DNA from 2 places in the Allobosea sp. F3-2 genome. Region 1 is predicted to be linked to the other one. Evidence: riboswitches for the same ligand, from Rfam matches in the RefSeq annotation. Region 1 holds a riboswitch; the other holds the start of a gene.
The links. Region 1 has a riboswitch for glycine ahead of gcvT (glycine cleavage system aminomethyltransferase GcvT). Riboswitches for the same ligand answer to the same signal wherever they lie in the genome.
Positions count from the first base shown of each region.

Region 2: linked by a shared signal. The riboswitch ahead of FQV39_RS07100 (D-amino acid dehydrogenase) and the one ahead of gcvT (glycine cleavage system aminomethyltransferase GcvT) in region 1 are both predicted to bind glycine.

Region 1 covers NZ_CP042331.1:2,646,928-2,661,872, reverse strand. Annotated here, with positions in the region: gene FQV39_RS12280 (heme o synthase) at 1-361, opposite strand, end outside; gene ctaD (cytochrome c oxidase subunit I) at 512-2,137, opposite strand; gene coxB (cytochrome c oxidase subunit II) at 2,158-3,036, opposite strand; gene FQV39_RS12265 (invasion associated locus B family protein) at 3,385-3,894, shown strand; gene FQV39_RS12260 (hypothetical protein) at 3,891-4,493, shown strand; glycine riboswitch at 4,730-4,827, shown strand; gene gcvT (glycine cleavage system aminomethyltransferase GcvT) at 4,989-6,143, shown strand; gene gcvH (glycine cleavage system protein GcvH) at 6,176-6,550, shown strand; gene gcvPA (aminomethyl-transferring glycine dehydrogenase subunit GcvPA) at 6,716-8,056, shown strand; gene gcvPB (aminomethyl-transferring glycine dehydrogenase subunit GcvPB) at 8,056-9,630, shown strand; gene FQV39_RS12235 (L,D-transpeptidase family protein) at 9,846-11,105, shown strand; gene FQV39_RS12230 (F0F1 ATP synthase subunit B family protein) at 11,455-11,931, opposite strand; gene FQV39_RS12225 (F0F1 ATP synthase subunit B family protein) at 11,943-12,518, opposite strand; gene FQV39_RS12220 (F0F1 ATP synthase subunit C) at 12,653-12,880, opposite strand; gene FQV39_RS12215 (F0F1 ATP synthase subunit A) at 12,944-13,708, opposite strand; gene FQV39_RS33135 (AtpZ/AtpI family protein) at 13,752-14,102, opposite strand; gene FQV39_RS12205 (chromosome segregation SMC family protein) at 14,678-14,945, opposite strand, start outside.
Region 2 covers NZ_CP042331.1:1,529,465-1,544,409, forward strand. Annotated here, with positions in the region: gene FQV39_RS07055 (NAD(P)/FAD-dependent oxidoreductase) at 1-490, shown strand, start outside; gene FQV39_RS07060 (sensor histidine kinase) at 545-1,909, opposite strand; gene FQV39_RS07065 (response regulator transcription factor) at 1,896-2,561, opposite strand; gene FQV39_RS07070 (ABC transporter ATP-binding protein) at 2,669-3,448, shown strand; gene FQV39_RS07075 (ABC transporter permease) at 3,465-4,331, shown strand; gene FQV39_RS07080 (ABC transporter substrate-binding protein) at 4,382-5,398, shown strand; gene lhpI (cis-3-hydroxy-L-proline dehydratase) at 5,682-7,388, opposite strand; partial or broken gene FQV39_RS07090 (amino acid ABC transporter substrate-binding protein) at 7,459-7,881, opposite strand; gene FQV39_RS33060 (hypothetical protein) at 7,837-8,139, shown strand; gene FQV39_RS33065 (hypothetical protein) at 8,136-8,561, shown strand; gene FQV39_RS07100 (D-amino acid dehydrogenase) at 8,906-10,150, opposite strand; glycine riboswitch at 10,299-10,398, opposite strand; gene FQV39_RS07105 (DUF4129 domain-containing protein) at 10,758-11,264, shown strand; gene FQV39_RS07110 (DUF4350 domain-containing protein) at 11,261-12,499, shown strand; gene FQV39_RS07115 (AAA family ATPase) at 12,468-13,424, shown strand; gene FQV39_RS07120 (DUF58 domain-containing protein) at 13,421-14,734, shown strand; gene FQV39_RS07125 (stage II sporulation protein M) at 14,749-14,945, shown strand, end outside.

The DNA of each region.
Region 1 (14,945 bases):
TGGTGATCAGGCCGAGCACCAGCACCGAGCCGACCGAGAGCGTCAGCCCGAAGGCGAGCGCCTCCGAGGGAAGGACGCGGCCGGCCGGGATCGGGCGCTTGGCCGTGCGGCTCATCAGCGCGTCGATGTCGGCGTCGTACCACATGTTGAGGCAGCCCGACGCGCCGGCGCCGACCGCGATCGCCATCAGCGCGGCAAGCCCGAGGACAGGGTGCACGGAGCCCGGCGCCGTCGCCATGCCGGTCAGCGCCGTCACCACGACGAGCGACATCACACGCGGCTTCAGCAGCGCGAAGAAGTCGCGCGCCTCGCCGGTGGAGGCGGTCAGGCCGTCGGTGCGGGTTTCGAACACAGCAGACATCAGTCGGTTCGTCTTCGTACTCTTGTGAGCGGCGCCAGCAGGCGCAGGGGTATTCGCGGCGATGAAGCGTGCCGCCCGTCTCCGGAACGCCTCGCAAGGCGCTTGGGGGAGGGGCGGCGGCGGGCCCCGAAAGGCCCGCCGCCTCTTGTCTCAGTGGTCCGAGCCGGTGATGCGCGGCAGCGTCTCGAACTGGTGGAAGGGCGGCGGCGAGGACAGGGTCCACTCCAGCGTCGTCGCGCCTTCGCCCCACGGATTGTCGCCGGCGAGCTGCTTCTTCGTGAAGGCGACGATGACGCCGTAGAAGAAGATCAGCAGGCCGAAGGCGAAGATGTAGGAGCCGATCGACGACCAGTAGTGCCAGCCGGCGAAGGCGTCCGGATAGTCCACATAGTGACGCGGCATGCCGGCCAGCCCGAGGAAGTGCTGCGGGAAGAACAGCAGGTTCGCACCGATGAAGGCGACCCAGAAGTGCAGCCGGCCGATCCAGTCCGGGATCACGTAGCCGCTCATCTTCGGGAACCAGTAGTAGAAGCCCGCGAAGATGCCGAACACGGCGCCGAGCGACAGCACGTAGTGGAAGTGCGCCACGACGTAGTAGGTCGCATGCAGCGAGCGGTCGACGCCGGCATTGGCCAGCACCACGCCGGTCACGCCGCCGACGGTGAACAGGAAGATGAAGCCCACCGCCCAGACCATCGGCGCGGTGAAGCGGATCGAGCCGCCCCACATCGTCGCGATCCAGGAGAAGATCTTGATGCCGGTCGGCACCGCGATGACCATCGTCGCGAACACGAAGTAGCGCTGCGTGTTGAGCGACAGGCCGGCGGTGTACATGTGGTGCGCCCACACGATGAAGCCGACGACGCCGATCGCGACCATGGCGTAGGCCATGCCGAGATAGCCGAAGATCGGCTTCTTCGAGAAGGTCGAGATGATGTGGCTGACGATGCCGAAGGCCGGCAGGATCATGATGTAGACTTCGGGGTGACCGAAGAACCAGAACAGGTGCTGGTACAGGATCGGATCGCCGCCGCCGGCCGGATCATAGAAGGTCGTGCCGAAATTGCGGTCCGTCAGCAGCATGGTGATCGCGCCGGCGAGGACCGGCAGCGAGAGCAGCAGCAGGAAGGCGGTGACCAGCACGCCCCAGGCGAACAGCGGCATCTTGTGCATGGTCATGCCAGGCGCGCGCATGTTCAGGATCGTGGTGATGAAGTTGATCGCGCCCAGGATCGAGGCTGCGCCCGCGAGGTGCAGCGACAGGATGCCGAAATCGACCGAGGGGCCGGGGTGGCCGGCGGTCGAGAACGGCGGGTAGACCGTCCAGCCCGTACCGACGCCGTGCGCGCCGGGCGCACCCTCGACGAACATCGAGATCACCATCAGCACGAAAGCCGCGACGGTGAGCCAGAACGAGATGTTGTTCATGCGCGGGAAGGCCATGTCCGGCGCGCCGATCATCAGCGGCACGAACCAGTTGCCGAAGCCGCCGATCACCGCGGGCATGACCATGAAGAAGATCATGATCAGGCCGTGGCCGGTGACGAACACGTTGTAGCTCTGGCCGTTCGCGAAGATCTGCACGCCGGGGTACTGCAGCTCGATGCGCATCATGATCGAGAGGAAGCCGCCGACGAGGCCCGCGATGATCGAGAAGATCAGGTAGAGCGTGCCGATGTCCTTGTGGTTGGTCGACAGAAGCCACCGGCGCCACCCGGTCGGGTGGTCGTGATGGGCCTCGTCATGGCCGTGAGCGTGCTGAGCCGCTGTTGCCATCGTGTTGTCTCCTCGGCGAATTACTTGGACGCGGCGGCGAGCTTGCTGCCCGCGTCTTCGGCATTGGCGAATTTCTGCTTCGCTTCGGCGAGCCAGGCGGCGTAGCGCTCCTGGCTGACGACGCGGAAGGCGATCGGCATGTAGGCGTGGTTCTGGCCGCAGATGAACGAGCACTGGCCGTAATAGATGCCCTCACGCTCGGCCTTGAACCAGGTTTCGTTCAGGCGGCCGGGGATCGCGTCGATCTTCACGCCGAAGGACGGCACCGTGAACTTGTGGATGACGTCGGCGCCGGTGACCTGGACGCGGACGGTCTTGCCGACCGGCACGACAGCCTCGTTGTCGACGGCGAGCAGGCGCGGGGCCTCGGCCTCGGCGATCTTCTTGCCGGCGATGGCTTCGGCGCGCTGCTTCTCGTCCAGCATCAGCGAGTCGAAGCCGAATGCGCCGTTGTCCTGGGCATATTCATAGGACCAGTACCACTGCTTGCCGGTGACCTTCAGGGTCAGGTCAGCCTGCGGCACTTCGAGCTGCAGCTTGAGCAGGCGGAAGGAGGGAATCGCGATGACGACGAGAATCAGGACCGGGATCACGGTCCAGCACACTTCGAGCAGGGCGTTGTGCGTGGTCTTGGAGGGGACCGGGTTGGCCTTCTCGTTGAAGCGGAAGATCACGTAGATCAGCAGCGCCAGCACGAAGAGCGTGACCACGCCGATGATGATGTTCAGCCAGTCATGGAACCAGTGGATGAACTCGGCGACGGGGGTCGCGGCGCCCTGCAGATTGAGCTGCCAGGGGGAAGGCATGCCGGTGCCGGCGACGGCCGGGACGGTCGCCAGCGCGGCGACGGCAAGGGCCGTGGCGGCCACTGTTGCAAAGGTCCTGCTCAGAAATCGCATCGATCCGACATGCTCCTCAATCGACCTGCATGGGAACCGACCGGCTTTGCCCCACGCACGAAGGGGCAACCGCGAAGGTCGCCTCGTTCTTCGGGATTGCGATAAATCAAAGATCACGCTTGCGCCAGTGGGGCAATGACACGGTTCCTCATCATCAGTGCGGCATAATCGCGCGAGGCCTTGACGGAACCGCGCCCGCACCCCCGGGCACGCCTTGACAGGGCGGGGTCTGCATGGTCCCAACGCATTTTATGTGAAGAGCGGCGGGATTCTCTGGCGCGGTCGGCGTTTTGCCTGAATTCTGCGCTTCTGCTGCGGTTTCTGGACGGGTTTCGAAGGATGGCAGGGATGACGAGGATCATCGGGGCGGCAGGCGCCTTGGCGCTGGCGCTCATGGGGACGAGCCTCTACGCCGGCTCCGCTCTCGCGCAGGGCGCGGTGCGTTCCACACATGGCGACTGGCAGATGCGCTGCGAGGTACCGCCCGGCGCCAAGGCGGAGCAATGTGCTCTGGTCCAGAACGTCGCGGCCGAGGATCGGCCGAATCTCACGCTCCTCGTCATCGTGCTGAAGACCGCCGATCAGAAAAGCCGGCTGCTGCGCGTCGTCGCGCCGCTCGGCGTGCTGTTGCCGTCCGGGCTCGGCCTCAAGATCGATGACAAGGACATTGGCCGCGCCGGCTTCGTGCGCTGCCTGACCACCGGTTGCGTCGCCGAGGTCGTCATGGACGACAACCTGCTCGGTCAGCTCAAGGGCGGCAAGAACGCGACATTCATTGTATTCCAGACGCCGGAGGAGGGGGTGGGCGTGCCCGTCTCGCTCAACGGCTTCGGCCCCGGCGTGGAGGCGCTGCCTTGATCGACCAGACTTTGATTGCGGGCCGCTGGCTCGCCCTGCCGCTGCTTTGCCTGGGTCTTGCCGGCTGCGGTTCCTCCTCATCGTCCTCCGGCGGCAGCACGGCGCTCAACATGCTGATGTTCCAGTCCGCGAAGGCGCCGGAGCCCGATCAATTGCCGAAGGGCGACGATCAGAACGAGCTGATCTGCCCGGAGGTCATCGTCGCCGATGGCGGCGCCGCGATCCGCGCCCAGGCCGGCCAGGACTCAAGCGGTCTGCGCTACCAGATCTCGATCACCAATGTCGCGCGCGAGTGCACGCCCACCGGCAATGGCGGCTTCCGCCTCAAGATCGGCGTCGAGGGCCGTGTGCTTCTCGGCCCGGCCGGCAGCCCGGGCAGCTACGGCGCGACCTTGAGCACGACGGTGACGCGCGGCACGGCGACGGTCGCGCGCCGCGGCTCGCGCGTCGGCGGCACGATCCCGTCCGGCCAGAGCGGCGTCGACTTCTCGCATGTCGAGGACGGCATCGTCGTGCCGGCTGGCAAGGGCGATGTCGAGATCATCGTCGGTCTGGGTCAGGGCGGCGCTGCCACCCCGGCCCGCGCACGCCGGCGGTGAGCCGCCCTCCCTTCTCCCCTTGCGGGAGAAGGTGGCTCGGCGAAGCCGAGACGGATGAGGGGGCGCGCGACGACTGCCACGTTGCGCCCGCCATCAGCCTTCATCGGAAAGGGCGGCGCGACCCCTCATCCGCCCCTTCGGGGCACCTTCTCCCGCAAGGGGAGAAGGATTTGCCGTGCATTGAGGCAAGGCGCCGATTGACTTGAGGGCGGCGTCTTGTATCTCTGCCCTAGCCGCATATCCCCGCGGGAGAGACCGGGCCTGATCCGTCAGGGCCGGCGCCGAAGGCGCAACCGCCCCGGAAACGCTCAGGCAAAAGGACCGCTGGGGACTTGGCGCTCTGGAAAGCGGCGGGAAGCGATTCCCGCCCACCGACGGGTGTAACTCGTCCGGCCTCACGGTCTGGCGGGGAAATCTCTCAGGTCCCGAGACAGAGGGGGCGCGTTCCGGACGATACCGTCCGGGGCTTGCGCACGACTCTGGGAGGGGCACGCCATGGCTGCCGAGGCCACCATCGACACCGCCGGCGCGCCTGCGCCGCTGAAGACGCCGCTGCACGCCCGCCATGTCGCGCTCGGCGCTCGCATGGTGCCCTTCGCCGGCTACGACATGCCGGTGCAGTACCCGGCCGGCATCCTGACCGAGCACAACTGGACGCGCGAGAAGGCGGGGCTCTTCGACGTCTCGCATATGGGCCAGGCCTTCCTGGTCGGCCCCGATCACGAGACGACCGCAAAGGCGCTTGAAGCGCTGATTCCTGCCGATATCGTCAATCTCGCCCCCGGCAAGCAGCGCTATTCGCAGCTCCTCAACGAGGAGGGCGGCATCCTCGACGACCTGATGGTGACGCGTTCCGCCGATCCCGACGAGGACGGCGCGCTCTATCTCGTCGTCAACGCCGCCTGCAAGGACGCCGATTACGTCCATATCGAGGCGCGTCTGCCGTCTAACGTAAAGCTGATCCGCGCCGAGCATCGCGGCCTGATCGCGCTGCAGGGGCCGGGCGCCGAAGCCGCACTTGCGGCCATCGCGCCGGAAGCCGCCGAGATGGGCTTCATGACCTCGCGCACCATGAAAGTCGCAGGTATCAAGGCCAATGTCAGCCGCTCCGGCTATACCGGCGAGGACGGCTACGAGATATCCGCCGCTGCCAGCAAGATCGGCGAGATCTGGGACACGCTGCTGCTCGACGCCAGGGTCAAGCCGATCGGGCTGGGTGCCCGCGATTCGCTCAGGCTCGAAGCTGGGCTTTGCCTCTATGGCCACGACATCGACACCACGACCTCCCCGATCGAGGCCGCGCTCAACTGGTCGATCCAGAAGCGCCGCCGCGAGGAGGGCGGCTTCCCCGGTGCCGCGCGCATCCAGCGCGAGCTGGCCGAGGGCGTGTCGCGCATCCGCGTCGGCCTGCTGCCGGAAGGTCGTGCCCCGGCCCGCGAGGGCACGGAGATCGCGACGCCGGAGGGCGAGGTGATCGGCACCGTTACCTCGGGCGGTTTCGGCCCGACGCTGAACGGCCCCTGCGCCATGGGCTATGTTGCCAAGGCCCATTCCGCGCCGGGCACCAGGCTCGACCTCATCGTGCGCGGCAAGCCGTTGCCGGCTGTCGTGGCGCCGATGCCTTTCGTCCCCAACGGCTACAAGCGCTGATCTGATTTTCGATTTTTCGCCAGGAGGAAACCATGGCCGAGACCCGCTACAGCAAGGACCACGAATATATTCGCATCGAGGGTGACGTCGGCACCGTCGGCATCTCCGACTATGCCCAGTCGCAGCTCGGCGACGTCGTCTTCGTCGAGCTGCCGTCGGTCGGCAAGGCGCTGAGCAAGGGCGGCGAGGCCGCGGTGGTCGAGAGCGTCAAGGCCGCTTCCGAGGTCTATGCCCCGGTCTCCGGTGAGGTTGTCGAGGTCAATGCCGAGCTCGAAGGCGCGCCGGGCACCGTCAACGAGGACCCGGCCGGCAAGGGCTGGTTCCTCAAGATCAGGATCAAGGACGCGGCCGAGCTCGACGGGCTGATGAACGAGGCCGAGTACCAGAACTACGTGAAGACGCTCTGATCGCCACCGTCATTCCGGGGTGGGCCGAAAGGCCCGAGCCCGGAACCCATGACCACGACGCTTCCGAAAGAAGCACGACGGTCGGGCTGGCCTTCGAACAACTGTGTTCATGGGTTCCGGGCTCCTCGCTGCGCTCGGCCCCGGAATGACCCAAGGATGAATTCCATGCGCTATCTCCCGCTCACCGATACCGACCGCGAGGACATGCTCGCGCGGATCGGCGTCTCCGACATCGACGCGCTGTTCAGCGATGTGCCCGCCGGCAAGCTCCTGAAGGCCCCGGTCGATCTGCCCCGCGCCAAGGGCGAGCTCGAGGTCGAGCGCATCCTCGGCAGGATGTCGGCGAAGAACATGGCGGCCGGCTCGGTGCCGTTCTTCGTCGGTGCCGGCGCCTACAAGCACCATGTCCCGGCGACGGTGGATCACCTGATCCAGCGCTCTGAGTTCCTGACCAGCTATACGCCCTACCAGCCGGAGATCGCGCAGGGCACGCTGCAATATCTCTTCGAATTCCAGACCCAGGTCGCGGCGCTGACCGGCATGGAGGTCGCCAACGCCTCGATGTATGACGGCTCCACCGGTACGGCTGAGGCCGTGCTGATGGCGCATCGCGTCACCAAGCGCCGCAAAGCAGTGCTCTCGGGTGGTTTGCACCCGCACTACACCGCGGTGGTGAATACGCTCTCCGAGATGGCGAATGACGAGACCGTGGTGCTGAAGCCCGATGTCTCGGCCAGCGAGGACATTCTTTCGCAGATCGACGACAGCGTCTCCTGCGTCGTCGTGCAGTCGCCGGACGTCTTCGGCAATCTGCGCGATCTGAAGCCGATCGCCGAGAAGGCCCATGCCCATGGCGCGCTGCTGATCGCGGTCTTCACCGAGGTCGTCTCGCTCGGCGCCGTGACGCCGCCCGGTGCGCAGGATGCCGACATCGTCGTCGGCGAGGGCCAGTCGATCGGCAATGCGCTGAACTTCGGCGGCCCCTATGTCGGCCTCTTCGCCGCCAAGTCGAAATATATCCGCCAGATGCCGGGCCGCCTCTGCGGCGAGACGGTCGATTCGCAGGGGCAGCGCGGCTTCGTGCTGACGCTCTCGACCCGCGAGCAGCACATCCGCCGCGACAAGGCGACCTCGAACATCTGCACCAATTCCGGCCTCTGCGTGCTGGCCTTCACCATCCACATGACGCTACTGGGGCAGGCGGGCTTCACCCGTCTTGCCGAGGTGAACCATGCCAATGCGGTGAAGCTCGCCGGCATGCTCGCCGGGGTGACGGGCGTCTCGGTGCTGAACGAGAGCTTCTTCAACGAATTCACGGTGAAGCTGCCGAAGCCCGCGGCCGAGGTGGTCGAGGCTCTCGCGCAAAAGGGCATCCTGGCAGGCGTGCCGGTCTCGCGGCTGATGCCGGATGCCGGGCTCGACGACCTCCTGCTCGTCGCCTCTACCGAAGTAAATACCGATGATGACCGGGCGGCCTTCGCCAAGGCGCTCGCGGAGGTGCTGTGATGTTGAACCGTCAGGGACGTCCCACCCAGGCCGGCGCGGCGGCTCATGCCGAGCACGCCACCTTCACCGGCAACAAGGCGCTGCAGCAGATCGAGCCGCTGATCTTCGAGATCGGCCATCATGAGGCGACGGGCGTCGACATCGAGAAGCCGGCGCCGTTCAAGTCGCGGCTCGGCAAGCATGCCCGCCAGGGCGAGATCGGCCTGCCCGGCCTCTCCGAGCCCGAGACGATGCGCCATTATGTCCGCCTCAGTCAGAAGAACTACGGCATCGACACCGGCCTCTTCCCGCTCGGCTCCTGCACGATGAAGCACAATGCCCGTCTCAACGAGAAGATGGCGCGGCTGCCGGGCTTCTCCGACGTGCATCCGCTGCAGCCGCTCTCGACCGTGCCCGGCGCGCTCGAGCTGATGCTGGATCTCGCCCGCTACCTGATGACGCTGACCGGCATGCCGGCCGTGGCGCTCTCGCCGAAGGCCGGCGCGCATGGCGAGGCCTGCGGCATGATGGCGATCAAGGCCGCGATCGAGGCGAAGGGGGAGGGCGCGACCCGCAATGTCGTGCTGGTTCCCGAATCGGCTCACGGCACCAACCCGGCGACCGCGGCCCTGATCGGCTTCTCGGTGAAGGCCGTTCCGGCCCGTCCGGACGGCACCGTCTCGGTCGAGGACGTCAAGGCCCTGCTCGGGCCGGACATCGCCGCGATCATGCTGACCAACCCGAACACCTGCGGCATCTTCGAGCCGCAGATCGTCGAGATCGCCGCGGCGATGCATGAGGCCGGCGCCTATTTCTACTGCGACGGCGCCAACTTCAACGCCATCGTCGGCAAGGCGCGCCCGGGGGACCTCGGCGTCGACGCCATGCACATCAACCTGCACAAGACCTTCTCGACGCCCCATGGCGGCGGCGGTCCCGGTGCCGGCCCGGTCGTGCTCTCCGAGCGTCTCGCGCCCTATGCGCCCGTGCCGTTCATCCATGTCGAGGACGATGGCAGGCTGCATCTGATCGAGACGCGCGAGGCAGCGCCGGCGGGCAACAAGCCCTTCGGCCGCATGACCGCCTTCCACGGCCAGATGGGCATGTATGTCCGCGCGCTCGCCTACATGCTCAGCCACGGCTCGGACGGCATGCGCCAGGCCTCCGAGGATGCGGTGCTGAACGCGAACTACATCCGCGCCGGCCTCGCCGACCTGATGTCGCTGCCCTTCCCGGACCACCCGTCGATGCACGAGGTGCTGTTCGACGATGAATGGCTGAAGGGCACCGGGGTCTCGACGCTCGACTTCGCCAAGGCGATGATCGACGAGGGCTACCACCCGATGACGGTCTACTTCCCGCTCGTCGTCCACGGCGCCATGCTGATCGAACCGACCGAGTCGGAATCGAAGGCTACGCTCGATCTCTTCATCGCCACGCTGCGTGATCTCGCTATGGCGGCCAAGGGCAATGACAAGGAGCGCTTCACCAGCGCGCCGCACCACGCCCCGATCCGCCGCCTCGACGAGACTCGGGCCGCGCGCCAGCCGGTGCTGAAGTGGGAGAAGCCGGCTCCGGCCAAGGCGGCGGAGTAAAACCCGTCATTGCGAGCGAAGCGAAGCAATCCAGGGGGACTGGGTGAGACGTTCAGCCCTGCGGCCCCTGGATTGCTTCGTCGCTGCGCTCCTCGCAATGACGGCCGGGCCGCTGAAGCGCCCATGGTGAACAGCTCGGACGGCGATCTTAAGCATTCCTTGACCATGTAGCGGAATGATCCCCCGGTGCCGCTCTCTGCGGCCCGGGGGTTTTCATGTCTGTGCGTCCCTCCATCCTCGCTGCGGCGGCCGCGCTCCTGCTGGCCTCGACGGCGATCGTGCGTGCGAACGAGCCGAGCTACGGCCCGAACACCTATGACCGCACGCTCGAGGCTTTGATCGCCCACGAGGACGTCGCCGGTCGCGGCGGCTGGCCCAAGGTGCCCGGCAGCGCGACTGCGCTGAAGCCGGATTCGCAGGGGCCGGATGTCGCCGTGCTGAAGCAGCGCCTCCTCGCCAGCGGCGATCTCGCGCCGGAGGCCGTGGCGGGCGATGTCTATGACGCTGCCGTCGTCGAGGCCGTGAAGCGCTTCCAGCGTCGCCACGGCCTGTCGGATCTCGGTACGGTCGGGCGCCTGACCCTCAAGGCGATGAACACCCCGGTCGAGGTGCGGCTGAACCAGCTCACGGCCACGCTGGAGCGCCTCAAGGGTAATGGCTTCAACTTCGCCAGCCGCTATGTCGTGGTGAACATCCCCGGCGCCAGCGTCGAGGCGGTCGAGAACGGCACGGTACAACAGCGCCACCTCGCCGTCGTCGGCCGGCCGGATCGGCCTTCGCCGGTGATCCAGGCCAACATCACCTCGGTCAATCTCAACCCGTACTGGACGGTGCCGATGTCGATCGTGAAGGCCGACGTCATCCCGCATATGCGCAAGGATCCGAGCTTCATCGCCAAGTCGAACATGAAGTTGCTGGGTGCCGAGAACAAGGAAATCGATCCGGCGACTGTGAAATGGTCGACCCTGACGAACCCCTATTTCTACGTCCGCCAGGAACCGGGGCCGACCAACTCGCTCGGCCAGCTCAAGATCGACATGCCCAACAGCGATGCTGTCTACATGCATGACACACCGAAGAAGACGCTGTTCCGCAATGACGTGCGCTTCAATTCCTCGGGCTGCGCGCGCATCGAGGGCGTCCGGGACCTCGCGGCCTGGCTGCTGGAGGGCTCCGAATGGAACCGCCAGTCGATCGAGGACGAGATCGCCAAGGGCGAGCGCAAGAACATCCCGCTCAAGAAGTCCGTTCCGGTCGCCTGGGTCTATCTCACCGGCTGGCAGGGCGCGGATGGGCAAGTCCAGTTCCGCGACGACATCTATGGGCTGGACACCCCCCAGGGCATCGTCACCTCGACGATCCAGCCCCGGAAGCCGAAGCCGAAGGCCGCCGCCGTTCCGCCAGCACGGCCGACGGTGGCTCCGGTGACCGCGGCGGGCAACGTCCCGGCTCCTGCGGCGACCGCCAGCAACTGAAGGGGCCGGCGGGGCGGCCTCTCTCGTCCATCTCGGGCGGCAGGCCATTCCAGCAGGTGAGTCTGCATGAGGCATGCGCGGGGAACCCTTCTCCCGTGTGGGAGAAGGGCAGGGATGAGGGCCTGCCCTATCCGAAATGGCTTGTGGCGGTGCCGTCCAGCTTCCTGAAGAGACGGCGGGCCCTCACCCCTGCCCCTCTCCCATCCGGGAGAGGGGGTCCCCGCGCCCTTCATTCGACGCCCGGTTTCCTCGCGTCGGCAGCAAGTGACTCCGAACCACCTGTCCCCGAAACAAAAACGCCGCGCTCCGAAGAGCGCGGCGTCGAACTTTGGAACGGTCGAAGCTGGGCTCAGTTGAGCTTGGCCTTGACCTCGTTCAGCCCGGCAGCGAAGGCGGCTTCGCCGGCCTTGCCGGCCATCTGGCCGCGCAGGATGGTCTCGGCGGCCTTGGTGGCAGCCTCCGCAGCCGCGGCGCGGACCTCGGCCTCAGCCTGGCTCTCGGCCTGAGCGATCTTCTCCTCCGCCGACTTGGTGCGGCGGGCGACGAAGTCCGCGAGCTTGGCCTCGGCTTCCGCCGCGAGGCGCTTGGCCTCCTCATTGGCGGAAGAGACGATCTCGGCGGCCTCGGCCTCCGCGGCCTTGCGCTTCGCGTCGTACTCGGCGAGCAGCTTCTCGGCCTCCTGACGCAAGCGACGGGCTTCCGCCAGCTCCTGCGCGACCTTCTCGCCGCGGGCGTCGAGAGCCTTCACGATCATGCCCGGGACGCCGAACTTGACCAGGATGGCGAGGAAGATGACGAGCGCGACGCCGACCCAGAAAGTATCCATCTGATCTCTCCTCAGCCGCGCGTCAGGGCCTGGTCGACAGCCGCCGACGCCTCGCTGGCGCTGGGAGCCTGACCGGTGAGCTTGGTGACGATGGCGACGGCGATGTCGCCGCCGAGATCGCGCACGTTGCTCATGGCATTGACCTTGGTCTTGGCGATGGTCGCTTCGGCCTGGGCGAGCTTGGCGGAAAGCTCCGCCTCGGTCGCATGGCGCTGGGCCTCGCTGGCCTTGGCGCCGGTCTCGCGCGCCGTCTGGGCGATGCCCTGGGCGTTCTTGCGGGCCTCGCCGAGGGCCTTCTCATAGGCCTGCGCCATGTCCTCGGCCTTGGCCTGCATCTCCGTGGCCTGGTCGAGATCGCGGCCGATCGTCTCCGCGCGCTCTTCCAGGATGGTGCCGAGGCGCGGCAGCGCGACCTGGGACATCAGCCAGTAGAGAGCTGCGAAGGTGATGGCGAGCCAGAACAGGTTGCTGGCGAAGTGAGCCGGGTCGAAGGGCGGGAAAGACGCCTTCTCGCCGCTCAGGCCGTGTTGCTGCTCGGCAGCCTGCGCCGCGCCAGCCAGCAGAGTGGCGAACGAGGCGACAGCCACCGGCCATCCTTGTCCGACGAACCCTGAAGATCGAACCGGCATGGGGTGCCTTTCAGCGCAGAGAAAAGGAAGCGCCGCGCACGTGGCCGAAGCAAGGCCGGCGCGCGCGACGGGAACGCGATCGACGTGAAGCGTCAGACCACGAAGAGCAGGACGAGCGCGACGACGAAGGCGAAGATGCCCAGACCTTCGGCGAGCGCCGCGCCGATGAAGGCGCGCGGGAACTGGCCGTCAGCGGCCGACGGGTTGCGCAGGGCGCCCGAGAGGAAGTTGCCGAAGATGGTGCCGACGCCGATGGCGGCGAGGCCCATGCCGAGCGAGGCGAGACCAGCGCCGATGAACTTGGCTGCAACAGGATCCATGATGTTTCTCCAGTGGGAAGGCTAAAGGGCGGGGGGTTGAACTCTCGCGAGCGCGGCTTGGGCTCAGTGGCCGGGGTGCAGCGCGTCGTTGAGATAGACGCAGGTCAGGATCGCGAAGACGTAAGCCTGCAGGGCCGCGACGAGAACCTCGAGCGCGGTGAGGGCGACCGCCAGCAGCAGCGGCAGCGGCGCGATGGCGTAGTTCAGCACGGCACCCGAGCCCAGCAGCACGACGACGAAGCCGCCGAAGACCTTGAGCGCGATATGGCCGGCGAGCATGTTGCCGAACAGACGAAGCGAGAGCGAAACCGGCCGCGACAGGAAGGAGACCGCCTCGATCAGCACCATGAAGGGCAGCAGCCAGCCGGGCACGCCCGACGGCACGAAGAGGCCGAAGAAATGGCTGCCGTGCTTCACGACGCCGTAGATCACCACGATGCTGATGACGAGCAGCGCCAGGGCGGCGGTGACGATGATCTGGCTGGTGACGGTGAAGGAGCCGGGCAGCAGGCCGAGCAGATTGCTCGCCAGTACGAAGGTAAACAGCGAGAACACGAAGGGGAAGAACTTCAGCCCTTCCTTGCCCATCACGCCGGTCATCGTCGAGGCAACGAACTCATACATGATTTCGGCGAGCGACTGCAGCCGGCCGGGAACGACCGCACGCTGGCTCGAGCCGTAGACCATGATCGCCGAGACGACGGCGAGCACGATCACCATCCACAGCGAGGTGTTGGTGAAGGAGAGGTCGATGCCGAACGGCTTCAGCTCCACGATGGGAGCGATGTGGAATTGGTGGATCGGATCGATTCCGCCGCCGGCCGCCATGGTCTCGTTCCTCGTCGCGCGGCCCGGACTGGCCGCCTTTCGATCAATTCGCCTTCGGGCCGCCGTTCGACCCGGAGGTCGGACGCGAACCGAGCCGATAGACGGATCTGAAGCCCGCGATGGTTCCAATCACCATGAAGGCGATCAGCAGGAACGGGGACGTTCCTAGCCACCGGTCGCCGAGATACCCGATCAGGGCACCCGCGATGACGCCACCTGCGAGATCCGTCGCGGCGCGAAAGCCTGAGGACATCGCGCCCGCGAGGGCCTTGTCCTCTCCAACCGGGCTCGCGCCCGGCTTTTCGTTCTCCTCCGCCCGCTTGATCGCGGACTTCAGGGAACCCAGTCTTGCGCGCAACTCCGAGTCTGAGGCGTTGGGGTCAGGTTCGGACATGGTCTTGGCCTCCGTCTTGACCGCGTTTACGCCGCGATCCAGCGAAAAACCATTATAACCACGACCAAACCCGCGCATCGAGCCGTCGTCAGCACGGCCTCCTTTATTGACAGCCCCCGGCGCTGTCAAGGCACGGTGATAACGTCTAACGCATTGGAATATTTGGAAATTCGGGCTAAGTGCGACATTCTTGCCGCAATGCGGTGCCGATTGTGGCATTTTTTCAGCGGGGCCGGGCCGCCTTCCGGCGCGCTTTTCGCGATGTTCGGACCGTCGCGGCCCACGCCGTCATTGCGAGCGCAGCGAAGCTCACGTCATGACGAGAGGCTCTTCCCCTCCCCCTTGTGGGGAGGGGATAGGGGTGGGGGTCGAACGACTGGGTGCAGCGTGTCGAAGTAAGGCGGCTCTGGTCGAGCGAGATGTCGGACCGCTCACCAAGCGGAGCGGCCCCCACCCCCATCCCCTCCCCACAAGGGGGAGGGGAGTCGCGCGACCGTCTCGGTCACGTGCCGGACCGCCGGCCGTCCTCCATCTTCCGCCCGCGGCTCGTCATGGGTCGGTTGCCCCGGCTATCCTCAGCCGGCGTCGCGGATGCGTTCGGCAGTGGCGAGATCGACCGAAACCATCTGGCTGACGCCGCGTTCGGCCATGGTCACGCCGAAGAGCCGCTCCATCCGCGCCATGGTGATCGGGTTGTGGGTGATCAGGATGAAGCGCGTTTCGGTGTTCCGCGCCATGTCGACGAGCAGGTCGCAGTAGCGCTCGACATTGGCGTCGTCGAGCGGCGCGTCGACCTCGTCGAGCACGCAGATCGGCGATGGGTTGGTCAGGAACACCGCGAAG
Region 2 (14,945 bases), 1.1 Mb from region 1:
CGGCCCTCCCCAGTTCGTGACGGAGCCTTTCCCCTATCTGATCGAGCCTTCCGTCCAGGCAATCGATGGCTCAGTGATCTTCCGGCAGATTCCGCGCGGCAACATCATCCTCGCCGGCTATCCACGCACGGCGGCCGATCCACAGGCGAACCGGGCCCCCGTGCCTCCGGCCAAGACGCTCGCGGCGATGAAGGCGCTGGCGCGCGTCGCGCCTATGCTTGCGCAGTGCCATGTCATCCGAGTCTGGTCGGGCATCGAGGCCTATCTGCCCGACATGATCCCCGTGATCGGACCGAGCGAAACGACGCCGGGACTGTTCCACGCCTTCGGTTTCTGCGGCCATGGCTTCCAGATCGGCCCCGGCGTGGGGCTATGCCTCAGCGAGATGATCCTCGACGGCGCGACACAGACGCCCCTGGAGCCGTTCTCGATCGGACGTTTCCGTTCGGCGACAACCGTCAGCGAAAAGTTCCGCAAGGAGTTCGACTGAAGCGCGTCGGGATCGGTGGCAGCCCTATCAACCTGCCGGCGTTCGAACGCCCGGTCATGTCCGCGCAAGGCTGAGGCGAACCCGGGTCATCCAGCCATCGCGCCAAACGGCGAGCTCTCCGCCATGGGCCTTCGCGACCTCCATCGCGATGGACAGGCCGAGCCCCGAACCGCTGGAGGCTGGGCCTTTCGCGAAAGGGCGGAGGAGATCTGCGGGCGGCGCCGGAAATCCCTCGCCGTCATCCGCCACATCGATCCACGCATGCTCCGCATCTTCACCCACCGTTACGACAAGCCGGCTCTCGGCACCGTGCTTCAGCGCGTTGTCGATCAGGTTTCCCAGAGCTTCGCGCAGGCTCACGGCATCGCCGTTCACGATCGGCGGCGGCTCGGCCGGAATGAAGGCGATGTCGACCTCGCGGGGCAGCGAGAGCGGCACCGTCTTGGCCAGAACGGATTTCGCCAGCTCGTTCAGGTCGACCGCCGCCGTTGCCGCTGCATCCTTGCGATGGATCACCATCGCATGGTCGAGAAGCTGCCCGGTAAGGCGGCCAAGCTCGGCCGTGCGTTCATGGATCCGCTTGACGGTGTCGGCCTTGCGCCGCGACGCGGGCGTCGCGAGCAGGATTTCGACCTGGGCATCGAGCGCCGCCAGCGGCGTGCGGATCTGATGGGCAGCGTCGGCGATGAAGCGCTGCATGATCGCCATGCGCTCGGACAGACGGCGCATGAAGTCGTCGATCGCCTGGACGAGATTGCGGATCTCCACCGGCGGCTCGGCCGCGATCGGCCGCAGATCGTCGGGCCGGCGGCTCGCGATCTCGCGCTCGATGCGCATCAGCGGCTGCAGCGCCAGCGTCACGGCATAGGCAGTCGCGATCAGGGCGAGCAGGCTCATGGCGGCGATGACGCCGAGCGCCTTCAGCGTCAGGTCGCGGGCGAGCGCGCGCCGCGCCTCGGTCGTCTGCGCGACGATGATGGTCGCCCAATTGTTCGTTCCGGGAAGCTCGATCTGCCGCGCCAGAGTGGCGATGCGCACCGGCTGGCCCTGATAGAGACCGTCTTCGAGGACGACCCCGGCGCGGATATCGACGGGGTCGGCATCCGAAGCAAGATCATCGTAGCCGGCGACGACGACGCCGCGCGGATCGACGACCTTGTAGAAGACGAGGTCATAGGCGGCGAGCGTCGCGATCGTGGACACGGGAGGCTCGACCGTCACCACCCCGCCTTGCACATAGACGTTCTCGGCGATCTGCACTGCGCCGCCGGCGAGCAGCCGGTCATAGGCCTGCTGCGCGGCAAGGGAAGACGAGTGCCAGGCCGCGAAACCGAGCAAAATCGCCCCCGCCGCCAGCACCGCCGAGAGCACGGCGACGATGCGGAAACGGAGCGACAGGCGCAGGTCAGAGAGCAGCAAGCTGATACCCCAATCCGCGCAGGGTCCGGATTTCAACCGGCGCGTCGGCGAGCTTGCGGCGCAGCCGCGCCACGAACTGCTCGACCGCGTTGGGGCTCGCCTCCTGGTCGAAATTGAAGAGCTGCTCGACGAGCTCCTCCTTGGGCACGATCCGCTCGGGGCGGGCGGCGAGGATTTCAAGCACGGTCAACTCACGGCGCGTCAGGTTGAGCGGCCGGTCGCCGATGGTCGCGACCCGCCCTGCCCGGTCGATGGCGAGCGGCCCGACCCGCAGCATGTTGTCGGGCTGCCCGGCGCTGCGCCGCAGCAGTGCCCGCGCGCGCGCTTCGAGCTCGCCATAGTCGAAGGGTTTGACCAGATAGTCGTCGGCACCGAGATCGAGCGCGCCGATGCGCTCGTCCACGGCCGAGCGCGCCGTCAGCACCAGTACCGGCGTCGTCAGCCGCCGAGCCCGCATCTGACGGAGAACCGCCAAGCCGTCCTGCCCCGGCAGGCTGAGATCGAGAATGACGAGATCATAGGCCTGCACGACCAGCAGCTCGGCAGCCGTGATGCCATCCTGCTCCCAGTCGACGGCGTGGCCGATCTTCTCGAGCCGCATCACCACGGCCTCGGCGATATCGGCGGTGTCTTCGACGACGAGCACGCGCAAGCGGAACAGCCTCTGGTTTTCGAGTCAGGCTGGAGTCAGTCCCGCAGGTTACCACTGTCGGCAAGCGCCCATAAGTGCGCTCGGGAAACGAAGACAAGGGAGGGTGCATGCTAGCCCCGTTCGACGCCACAACCGCGACTCCGCTCCTCTCGGTGGAGGGCGTCACGCTGCAATACAAGACGCCCGACGCGGTCGTAACCGCGACGCGGCGCGTCTCCTTCGACGTCTATCCGTCCGACCGCTTCGTCCTGCTCGGGCCCTCCGGCTGCGGCAAGTCGACCCTGCTCAAGGCGATCGGCGGCTACCTGACGCCCGTCGAGGGCGAGATCAGCCTGAAGGGCCGCAAGGTTTCCGGCCCCGGACCGGACCGGATGATGGTCTTTCAGGAATTCGACCAGCTCCTGCCCTGGAAGACGGTGCGCGAGAACGTCGTCTTCGCGCTGACGGCCTCGGGCCGTGCCACTCAGGCGGAAGCTGCTGAGCGCGCCCGCTCCTATATCGACAAGGTCGGCCTGACCAAGTTCATCGACAGCTACCCGCACATGCTCTCCGGCGGCATGAAGCAGCGTGTCGCCATCGCCCGCGGCATGGCGATGGAGCCCGACGTTCTGCTGATGGATGAGCCCTTCGCCGCGCTCGACGCCCTGACCCGGCGCAAGATGCAGGACGAATTGCTGCGGCTCTGGGACGACACCAAGTTCACCGTGCTCTTCGTCACCCATTCGATCGAGGAAGCCATCCGCATCGGCACCCGCATCCTGCTGCTCTCGCCGCACCCCGGCGAGGTCAAGGCCGAGCTCAACAGCGTGCCGCCCGAGGAGATGGGCACCGGCAAGCAGGCCGCGCTCGAAACCCGCATCAACGACATGCTCTTTGCACATCACTGAGCCGGAGGTGACCGACATGACCGATCTCGTCAGCTTCCGCCCGGAAATCATCCGCGACGTCAACTCCAGCGACGCCCCCGTCGTCGCCAAGACCATCGGCCTCGTCGAGCGCGTCTACCGCCTCGGCTTCGTGCGCAAGGGATTGATCCTCGCCGCCCTTGCCATCGCCTGGGAGATCTATGGCCGCTGGCTCGGCAATCCGCTGCTGTTCCCCACCTTCGGCCAGACGGTCGAGGCCTTCATCAGCAACATCGTCAACGGCGTCATCCCGCAGCGCATGCTGGTCTCGCTGCAGACGCTGGTGATCGGCTATGGCATCGGCATCGGCCTTGCCGCCCTGCTCACGACGCTGGCGATCGGCTCGCGTATCGGCGCCGACCTGCTCGAGACCCTGACCTCGATGTTCAACCCCCTGCCCGCCATCGCGCTCTTGCCTCTGGCGCTGATCTGGTTTGGGCTCGGCACCGGCAGCGTGATCTTCGTGCTCGTCCATTCCGTGCTCTGGGCGATCGCGCTCAACACCCATGCCGGCTTCCGCTCGGTCTCGAACACGCTGCGCATGGTCGGGCAGAACTACGGCCTGCGCGGGCTGAAGCTGGTGCGGCTCATCCTGATCCCGGCCGCCTTCCCGGCGATCCTGACCGGCCTCAAGGTTGGCTGGGCCTTCGCCTGGCGCACGCTGATCGCGGCCGAACTCGTCTTCGGCGTCTCGTCGGGCTCCGGCGGCCTCGGCTGGTTCATCTTCGAGAACCGCAACCAGCTGGAGACGGCGAACGTCTTTGCCGGCCTGTTCACCGTGATCCTGATCGGCCTCTTCGTCGAGAACGTCATCTTCGCCACCATCGAGCGCAAGACGATCCGCCGCTGGGGCATGCAGCACTGACTACCCACATCCAAAAGGCCGAACGGCCGTCACTCGGAGGGAAACATCCAATGGCATTCAAGACTTTCCTGCGCGCCGCTTTCACGGCCGTAGCGCTCGGCGCGGCGCTCGCCGCCCCGGCCCGCGCCGAGGTCAGCGAGGTCCGCATCTCCAAGGGCTTCGGCATCCTCTATCTGCCGCTCATCGTGATGCAGGACCAGCAGTTCCTGGAGAAGCGCGCCAAGGCCGCTGGCCTCGGCGACATCAAGGTGACCTGGCTGATGCTCGACGGCGGCAACGTCATCAACGACGCGATGATGGCCGGCACGCTCGACTTCGCCGGTACCGGCGCGCCGGGCTTCGTCACGCTCTGGGCCAAGGCCAAGGGCATCCCGGGCGTCGAGGTCGTCGGCGTCTCCGGCATGAGCTCGACCTCGCTGTGGCTGATGTCGAACAAGCCGGAGCTCAAGTCGCTCAAGGACTTCACCGCGACGGACAAGATCGCCCTACCGGGCATCAAGACCTCGCTCGCCGCCGTCGTGCTGCAGATGATCGCAGCCAAGGAGTTCGGCGACGCTGCTTACGCCAAGATGGACCCGATGACGGTGAGCCTGCCGCATCCGGAGGCGCTCGCGGCGCTGATCGGCGGCAAGACCGAGATCAAGGCGCATTTCACCTCGCCGCCCTTCCAGTACATCGAGGCCAAGAGCCCGGGCATCCACCGCGTGCTCAACTCGGTCGACTATCTCGGCAACCTGACGCTCGACGTCACCTTCGCGCCGAAGAAGTTCGTCGATGCCAACCCGAAAATGACCCAGGCCTTTATCGACGCGATGGACGACGCCAACGCGCTGATCGACAAGGACAAGAAGCTCGCCGCCGAAATCTTCGCCAAGAGCTCGAAGGTGAAGGTCGATGCCGCCGAGGTGCAGCAGATGATCGAGGACAAGGACTCGCGCTTCACCGCGACGCCGGAAGGCGTGATGAAATTCGCCGAGTTCATGCACAAGGCCGGCTCGATCAAGGTGAAGCCGGCCAAGTGGAGCGACATGTTCGTGCCGCAGATCGCAGGCCGTTCGGGCAGCTGAGCGCCCAATCGCCAAACGGCCGGCACGGTGGAGCGATTTTCGATCGGCCTGAACCGTCATTGCGAGCGAAGCGAAGCAATCCAGGGGGGCGTAGAGCTCTGCCGCCCCGGGATTGCTTCGTCGCTTCGCTCCTCGCAATGACGGCTTCTGCGATCCAGCCTGATCGGAAAACGCTCTAGGCCTTTGTTTTATCGCATTTTCTTCACGCGAACCGGTGTCCACTTCGCTCGAAAATGCTCTAAGCGCGGATCAAACTGTCTGTATCAAGCAGCACGGAGCCGGCTCAGGAAAGCCAGTGCGGCAACCGGGCTGGCGCGACGCCGGAAAGAGCCGCTTCGATGCAGTCCTCGAATGTCCCGAGCCTGACGCTGCAGCTGGAGAGCCCCGGACCGTAATGTGCATATTTTCCGGAGTTGGTGAGGACCACCTTCGCCCTCTCCGGAAAGACCGGGCGCGTCATCGAGCACCAGCAGAGATCGGGAACGACCTCGACGCCGCTCCCTCGAAGCCTTGCCAGCATTCCCTCGGCTTCCGCTGCGGCCAGGACTTCCCGCCCCGTCGTGATGATGACGGAGAGATTGCCTGCAAGGCGATGTCCGTCGAGCCGCTCCGCGACGGCCCTGCACTCGTCCAGCGAGGCGTGAGGGCTGCCGATCGCGACGAGATCGATGCCCGCCGGTCCGTCATTCAGGTGGCGCCAGCCGGCTGCAAGAGCCTCGCGCGTGACGACGACTTCGTCTTCGGGGCTGCCGCCGAGGCTGTCCGCTTCCGGCGTGATGCCCTCGATATGCAGCATGGCCGCCGCCGAGGTCGTGCCGAATGCGGCGCAGAGCGCCTTGAGATCGTCCCGTGTCAGCCGCGCCTGCGCGAGCCCCTTGATCAACGGGATACGATCCGGCGAGGAAAGGCCCGCGAGATAGCCGATCAACGGCCAGGCCGAGCTGTCCGCTCCTTCCGGCAACTCCACACGAACCGCACGACGCGCGCGCCGGCCTTCGTCGAGGAACGCCCCGGCAAGTGGGGCGCGGCCGGTGACTGCGATGCAGAAATCCAGGAAGTCGGGGTGTTTCGCCGTCCGGGCTCCCAATACCGAATTGGCGAAGATCACGGCATTCGATTCAGACCAGCCGATCGCTTCCCCGAATCCAGGCGGCTCCGGCAGGGAATAGGGAGCGCAGGTGAAGCTCGGCCGGCAGCCCATGCGGACATAGGCGTCGGCCAGGCGTGCGGCAGGCTCGCCAAACGCCGGCGCCACGCCCTGGCGGCGCCAGTTGGCGTGATCCACCGAGATCGCGTTCATCGTCGTCGGGACGCGAACGGCGGCGCCCAACGCCTCCATCTTCTCGGCGAAGATCAGATTGGCCGGACCGGCATAGATGCAGCCATCGACATGCGCCCGCGTGACGTCGACAAGCCCGGCGGCGCCCTGCTGGCGGGCCATGGCGCAGACGATCCGCATGGCCTGCTGCGCTGCGATCCCCTCATCCCCAGCGAGCAAGCGGCGATCGCTGGCGGAAAGCTGCAGGTCGCCATGTGCAGCCGCAGAAAGCGGGATATGCACCCGCCCACCATCAGCCGAGACAGCGTCTGGCGCGATCTTCGCCTCGGCTGCGGAAGAGAGAGCAGTGAACGCCGCTTCCGGCAGGCGAATGACCGGAATGCGGCGTCCGAACATTTCCGCGGCGACGATGGCGCCGAGCGTCAGCGTATCCTCGGGGCCAGCGAAGATCAGCGCGGCGGGACTACGCCCCGAGAGCGCGAGCTCCAGCAGCACTCCTGAGCCCGAGCAGGAGCCGCGGCTGCTCGGCATCAGCACGACCGCGCCGGCGAGCGAGGTGCCGTGCGAGGGATGGTGCACGTCGATCACCGTTCCCGTAGCCGGATCGACGCCGCCCCAGAAACTCAGCGGCTCCTTCATCACGACGATCGGCCCTGAGGCCAGGCCGGGAAGGAGGGAGATTCCAACGTCGTGCTGCAAGGATGCGTCCATATCGCTGATCATTGAATGCCGCAGAAGTGTCGGGAGGCGCGGAGAAGCTCCTCCCCAGGGTGAACCCATCTCATCTGATCGGAGGCGCATATTGAAGCCCACCCTTCGTCCAGAGGTTGTTGGGCCCGCGCGAGAGCTTCAGCAGACTGCCGCTGCCGAGGTGGCGCTCGAACGACTCGCCATAGTTGCCCACCGCCCTGACGATACGCACGACCCAGTCCTTCGAAAGTCCGAGGCCTTCCCCGAAGTTGCCTTCGCTTCCGAGCAGCCTGCGGATATCCGGCACCTTGGAATCGATCATCCGGTCGACGTTTTCCTTCGTGACACCGAACTCTTCAGCGTTGAGCAGGGCGAACTGAGTCCAGCGGACGATGCGGAACCATTGATCGTCTCCGGCGCGGACGAAGGTGCCCAGCGGCTCCTTCGAAATGAGCTGAGACAGGATCACATGTTCTTCCGGAGCGCGAAACTTCAACAAGGGCGCAGCCGGTCCCTTCCGCCTTCGGCATCCGCTTCCGCCTCTGCGACGAACGATCTCTTGGAGCACACTTGGATGGCAGAACATTCGATCGGATTTCTTGGGGTCGGCACGCTTGCGAAAGCCATGATCCTGGGTCTCCGCAAGCGTTGGCCGGAGCTGGAGATCCAGCTCTCGCCGCGCTCGGAAAAGCTCTCCTCGGAACTGGCGGCTGCGGACCCCAAGATTCACCGGCACGGTCGAATGCGGCTGTCGTTGCGGCGAGCGACGTGATCTTCCTGACGGTGCGCCCTCCGCAATTCGAAGAAGCGGTGCGCGATTTGCGTTTCCGCCCCGATCAACTCGTCCTGTCGTGCCTCGCTGGCATGTCGATCGCCGAGGTCAGGGAGCGCTGCGCGCCCGCCGAGGTGGCGCGGGTCCTGCCAATCCCGGCAATCGAACGCAGCGAAGGACCGATCGTGCTGTGTCCGAGCGTGGCGCGAGCACGCGCGCTGTTCGATGGCCTGGGCGATATCGTAGACGTGGCGGACGAAGCTTCCCTCGCCGCCATCTGGCCGTGCAGCGCGTTCATGTCGCCCTATTTCGCCCTGCAATCGGCGCTGATCGACTGGGTCGTCGAACGCGGCGTGGATCGTTCGGCGGCCGTCACCTATGTGCGCTCGCTTCTTCGGGCCTCGCGACGACAAGCGCGCTGACCGATCTCGAGCGCCTGGACCAGCTGATTCAGGAACATGAGACACCGGGCGGCCTCAACTATCGCGTCCGCCTGCAACTGGAGAGCGCCGGCTGGTTTGCGGCCGTCGGAGACGCCCTCGATATGACCTCGCATCTTCGGGGCGCCCAGCTCACGAATTCAACGGCCTCCTGACGGCCTGCGCCCAACTCCCGTTTTCCAAGCCGAGGTTCCTTCGGGATCGTCGCCCCCGAAGGAAATCTCGGTTTTTGCCTGTGATGGCTGGATCGGCTCCGTCAAGACGATCCGGGCGGGTTTCCCGAGCGCAGGAGCGCCGGCAGCCCGCCCGATCCTCGGCCTCCTCGTTCAGGCAGCGTTCGGCCGCGCGGTCACAAGCGCACCAACAGCGTCGGCCGTCGCTGCCGACAAGGTCCAGCCGAGATGTCCGTGCCCGGTGTTGTAGAACACCCGCGGATCGCGACCCCGCATGACCCGCGGCAGCATGTCGGGCATCATCGGCCGCAGACCGGCCCAGGGAACGGCCTGCCGCGTGCTCATGCCGGGAAAGTGCTTGCGACACCACTGGACGAGGGGCTCGATTCGGGCCGCCCGGATATCCTTGTTGTAGCCGTTGAACTCGGCCGTTCCGGCCACACGGAAACGCGTTGACCCCAGCCGGCTGGTGACGATCTTCGCGCTGTCGTCGAGCAGGCTCGTCCAGGGCGCCGCCTCCTGATCGGACGCCTCGGGAAGATGAACCGTGATTGAGTATCCCTTCACGGGATAGACGTTGACGCGGTCGCCGAGCCGCGAGGCGAGCTGGCGGGACATGACGCCGCCGCAGACCACGATGCGGTCAAACCGGTCGACCTGCAGGCCGGCCTGCCCTTCGCCTTCCGTCGGCTGCCAGCTTACCCGGATACCGTCTCCTGCGTCGTGCTGAATCGACCGAACCTCACTCGACAGGCGCATCGTCACGCCCCGCCGCTCGCAGGCGCGCGCGAGCCCGACGGTGAACTTATGAATGTCGCCGGTGAAGTCCGAGGGGGTGTAGAAGCCGCCATAGAACTCGCCCTTCAACGCAGGCTCGATCGCCCGGATCTCCTCCATCGTCACGGCCCGGCGCTCGAGGCCTCCTCTGGCAAGTAGCGTCGAAACCTTCGCTGCGGCCTCGAACTCCGCCTTGCTGTGGTAGAAGTGGAGAATGCCGCGTTCCTCGCAATCGAACGCGATGCCTTCGTCGCGCGCCATCTGCATGAGATGCGCGCGGGCCTCGATCGCGAGCCGCGCGGTCGTCAGCGTGTTCTGCTCGTATTTCGGGATCGAAGCGACGAACTCACCCATCCAGGACAGCTTGTGCCAGGACGGCCTGGGATTGACGAGGAGCGGGGCGCCCGGCGTGAACATCCACTTGATGCCTTTCAGCACCGTGGCCCAGCTGTTCCAGACTTCGGCATTCGAGGCCGAGAGCTGGCCGCCATTGGCAAAGGAGGTTTCCATCGCGGCATAGGGCTGGCGGTCGAAGACCGTGACCTCGCAGCCGCGCCGGGCAAGGTTGTAGGCAGTCGTGATGCCGGTAATGCCCGCTCCGATGACGGCGACGCGTGAAATGTCGGATATGTTCATAGGTGCTCCTGCCCGCGCAATGCGGGTCTCTGGCACCCCCTCTGTCATTGGCCTGAGAGCTTCATCACGCCCAGTCATTGGGCAGCGATTTTCACCATCGGCGCAGGGCTGCTGCCCTGCTTTTCAGAGTTCAATCATCGCAGCGGTACTTTTGCCTGAGAGTTTCCGGGGCGGTTGCTCCGTCGGCGCCGTTCCGACCCTGAGGTCGGAACGATCTCTCCCGCTGGCGGGAATGCTAGAAATCCGGAGCTTAAAGTCAATATCCCTTCAGGGGGCATTCGGGACCAGCGCCGTCTCCTGTCTCGCACCAGACACTCTGGGGAATGCTTCAGTGGAAAAGCCGACAATGGAGGCCCGATCTCCGGAAGATTCAGGAGGCAGTTTTGCTTTGATGTAGCGGCCGTTTTCTCCATAGTCGGATGCGGCTGCATGCGGATTCGAGGCTGTGAAGCGCTGGGGTTATCTGATCACGGCAATATGCCCGATGGCCTCGTGCTGTGCTGCGTGGGCCGCAGAGTCCGCCCAGGACATCGTCGAGCGGAGCATTAGCCGGCTCGGCATACAGGCGGAGATGCCTGGCGCGGTCGCGAAAATGCCGGGCTGGCTTGACTGGTTGAAGTTCAACCTTTCGGCGGACACCCTTCGCATCCTGCTCTGGGGCGCCGTCATTCTCGGTGTCGCCGTCACGATCTGGTCGTTGCGCGACAGCCTGCCTGTGTTCAGCCGGTCCCGCCGGATCACGGCGCGCGAGGCAGAGACTCACGCGCCCGATCCATCGAGCCGGATGGACGAGGCCCGCCTGGAGGCAGACGAACTCGCCGGCCAGGGGCAATATGGCGAGGCCATGCATGTGCTGCTGCTCAAGGGCCTCGCCGAAATCCGGCTGCGCCTCGGCACCAGCTTCGCGGCCTCGCTGACGAGCCGCGAGATCCTGCACCGCGTGTCACTGCCTCAGGCAGGTGGCAGCGCACTCCGCGCCATCGTTCAATCGGTCGAGCAAACCTATTTCGGCGGGCGGCCTGCCGATCGGGAGGCTTATCTCGGATGCCGAGAGGAGTTCGAGGCGCTGAAGCGCTCGCTGGCGGCGAGCCCGGCATGATGGGGAGCGTCACCTTCCAACCGCGGGTCCTGGCTGCGCTCGGCGCGGCGCTCTGCGCCTTGTTCGCCGCCTCGCTGCTGCTGACCGGCGCCGGAGGCCGCAGCCAGACGGGAGCCATCTTCGGAGCCAACAGCTATTCCCGCTCCGCGGTCGGCCATCTCGCCTTCCATGAGCTGCTGCGGGAACTCGGCCACAAGACGGTCGGCGCCGAGCATCAGCCACTCGCCATGCTCGGACAGAACGGTGTGCTCATCCTCGCCGAGCCGGCGGGCAGCCTCGCCGGCGAGGAGGATCGCAACAAGCTTCAGACCGCCGGCAAGATCCTCCTCGTCCTACCGAAATGGAACGTGCGCCGGGACGAGCGCCGAAACGGCTGGATCGAATCGGCCGAAGCCGCCCCGCCTCTGCAGGCGCAGGCCATTCTGAGCGCGGCGGTGAACGGCGGCACCATCACACGGGCCGCCCCGCCGACCACGTATCAGAAGACGATCGCGGCCGCCGACCCGACGATCCGGGGTGAAGTCCAGCTCATCAAGGACTCCAAACTGACCCCGCTGATCGCCACTCCCGAAGGCATCCTGCTCGGCGAGCTGCGACAGGGCAACCGCCGCATCTGGGTCTTGGCCGATCCCGATCCGATCGAGAACCACGGGATCGGAAAGGGCGAGAACGCCGCCTTCGCGCGGGACGTGATCGCGACGCTTCTGGCTGGCCGCAACGGCACGCAGGTCTTCGACGAGACGATCCACGGCTTTCGACGCGCGCCGCCCAATCTCCTGAAGTTCCTCCACGAGTTCCCGCTCAATCTCGCCCTCGTCCAAATTCTGGCTGCGGTCGCTCTGCTGCTCTGGGCCGCGATGGGGCGCTTCGGCGCGCCGCAAGCCATGCCGCGCCGGCTCGAGGCCGGCCGCTATGCGCTGATCGACAATGCCGCCTCCCTGCTCGACCATGCCGGGCACCAGGCCGCGATCCTGCGCCGCTACATCACGATGATGCTCCACGATGCCGGGAAAGCCCTGCGCGCGCCGCAGCGCCTGGACGATCCCGCACTGGTGGCCTGGCTCACTCAGGCGGCGAGCGCCCGCGGCATCGACACGAAGCCGCTCGAAGCGCTGGAACGCATGACAGCGGCCGAATCCCGCAACCTGACCGCGCTGCTGACCGCAGCGCAGGCCCTCTACCGCTGGCGCAAGGATCTGCCGCATGGAATTTCGCGACGTCTCGACGATCACTGAAGGCATCAGGGGCGAGATCCGCAAAGCCGTCGTCGGCCAGGATGAGGTCGTCGAGCTGATGCTCGTCAGCCTGCTCTGCGGCGGGCATGTCCTGCTCGAAGGCGTTCCGGGCACGGCGAAGACGTTGTTGGCGCAATCCTTCGCCGCCGGCCTGTCGCTGCGTTTCGGGCGGATGCAGTTCACGCCCGACATGATGCCCGGCGACCTGATCGGCACCAATCTCTTCGACTTCCGATCGAGCAGCTTCAACCTGACCCGCGGGCCGATCTTCACCGACATCCTGCTCGCCGACGAGATCAACCGCACCCCACCCAAGACGCAGGCCGCCCTGCTCCAGGCCATGAACGAGCGCAACGTCACCATCGACGGCGTCACCCATCCGCTGGGCGAGGCCTTCATGGTGGTCGCGACGCAGAACCCGATCGAGCAGCAGGGCACCTACCCCCTGCCCGAGGCCCAGCTCGACCGCTTCCTGTTCAAGATCGACCTGACCTATCCGAGCCGCGAGGAGGAATACGCCATCGTCGCGCGCCATGGGCACCGCGCCGCGATGCCGAAGCTCGTCGAATTCGGATTGTCGCCGGTCGTTTCCGAAGCCGACCTGCTCGCCGCGCGCGGCCTCGTCGGCGGGATCAATCTCGGCGAGCCGCTGGTCGGCTATATCGTCGATCTCGTCCGCGCGACCCGCAGCCATCCGGCGATCGAGACCGGCGCCTCGCCCCGCGCCGCCACGATGCTGGCCTCGGCCAGCCGGGCCCGCGCCGTGACGCAGGGGCGCGACTTCGTCATTCCCGACGACGTCAAGGGTATCGCCCTGCCCTTGCTGCGACACCGGATCGTCCTCTCGCCCAATGCCGAGATCGACGGGCAGGACAGCGACAAGATCATCGCCGAGCTCATCGACCAGGTCGCCGCCCCGCGATGATCAGGCCGACGCTGCGTGCCGTGCTGACCTTCGCTGCGACCGGGCCGGCCGCCGTCGCACTGCTCGTGCACGACCCGGCGCTTTGGCCGATCGCTTTCGACCTCGGCCTGTTCGTGCTGGCGCTGATCGGGGTCGACGCCCTGCTCTGCATTCGGCCATCGCGGCTGAAGCTCTCCGTCGATGCGCCGTCCCGGCTCTTCATCGGCAGCGAAGGGCGATTGACCATCGGTGCCGCCATCGACGGTGCCTCTCGGCCGGTGACGATAGAGGCCCTGCCCGAGCAGAGCGGCGATGCCACCCCGCCGGATCCGGTCCGGCTGGTCGTTGCTCCCGGCGCCAGCGCCTCGGCGATGCTGCCGCTGAAGCCGCTGCGCCGCGGCCGAATCGTGATCGAGGCGCTCTGGCTGCGCTGGCGCGGGCCGCTCGGCCTCGCCGGCCGGAGCCAGCGCCGGCCACTAGCTTTCACGATCGACGTCGTGCCCGACATCCGCGGCATCGCCTCATCCGCCATCCAGTTCTTCAGCCGCGACGCCATCGACGGGATCAAGGTGCAGCGCCAGAAGGGCGAAGGCACCGAATTCGAGGCGCTGCGCGACCATGTGCAGGGGCTCGACAACCGCTTCATCGACTGGAAGCACTCCGCCAAGCATCTGAAGCTGCTGTCGAAGGAATTCCAGGTCGAGCGCAATCACCAGATCATCCTCGCCTTCGACACCGGCTACCTGATGGCCGAGCCGATCGCCGGGCTGCCCCGGCTCGACCACGCGATCCACGCCGGGCTGCTGCTGGGCTGGGTCGCACTGCGCAGCGGCGACCATGTCGGCAGCTTCGCCTTCGACGCGCGGATCCGGCAATACCTGCAGCCCTCGCGCGGCCGCAGCGCCTTCGCCCGGCTTCAGAACGCCTCGGGCGAGCTCGCCTATCGGGCCGACGAAACCAATTTCACGCTCGGGCTCGCCGAGCTCAACGCCCGGCTCAAACGGCGGGCCCTCGTGATCCTGTTCACCGAGTTCATCGACACCACCACCGCCGAGCTGTTGCTGGAAGGCCTGCAGCGCATGGCCAATCGCCACGCCGTGATCTTCGTCACGCTCAGCGACCCGCTACTGGCAAACGTCGTCGATGCCGATCCCGGCAGTTTCCGCCCCGTCGCCGAGGCCGTCGTCGCCCGCGACCTGCAGCGCGAGCGCGCCATCGTGCTGGAGCGGCTGGCGCGCATGGGCGTGCACTGCCTGGAGATCCCGCCACGCGGGCTGGCCGTCGATCTCGTCAACCGCTACCTGACCATCAAGCAGAGGGGGCTGCTATAGAACCGTTCGGCCCTTTGCCCGCCACATCGCCAGCTCCGGCCGCGACCGTCACCCTGCGCAGCGCCGAGTTCCGCAGAAGCCGCGAGGTCGCGTGGCGGACGCTGGACAACCTCGTCTCGCGGGTCGAGAGGAAGGGCCTGTCCCGCCTCTCCGCCGAGGAGCTGCGGGAGCTGCCCCTGCTCTACCGGACGGCGGCCTCGTCACTGTCCGT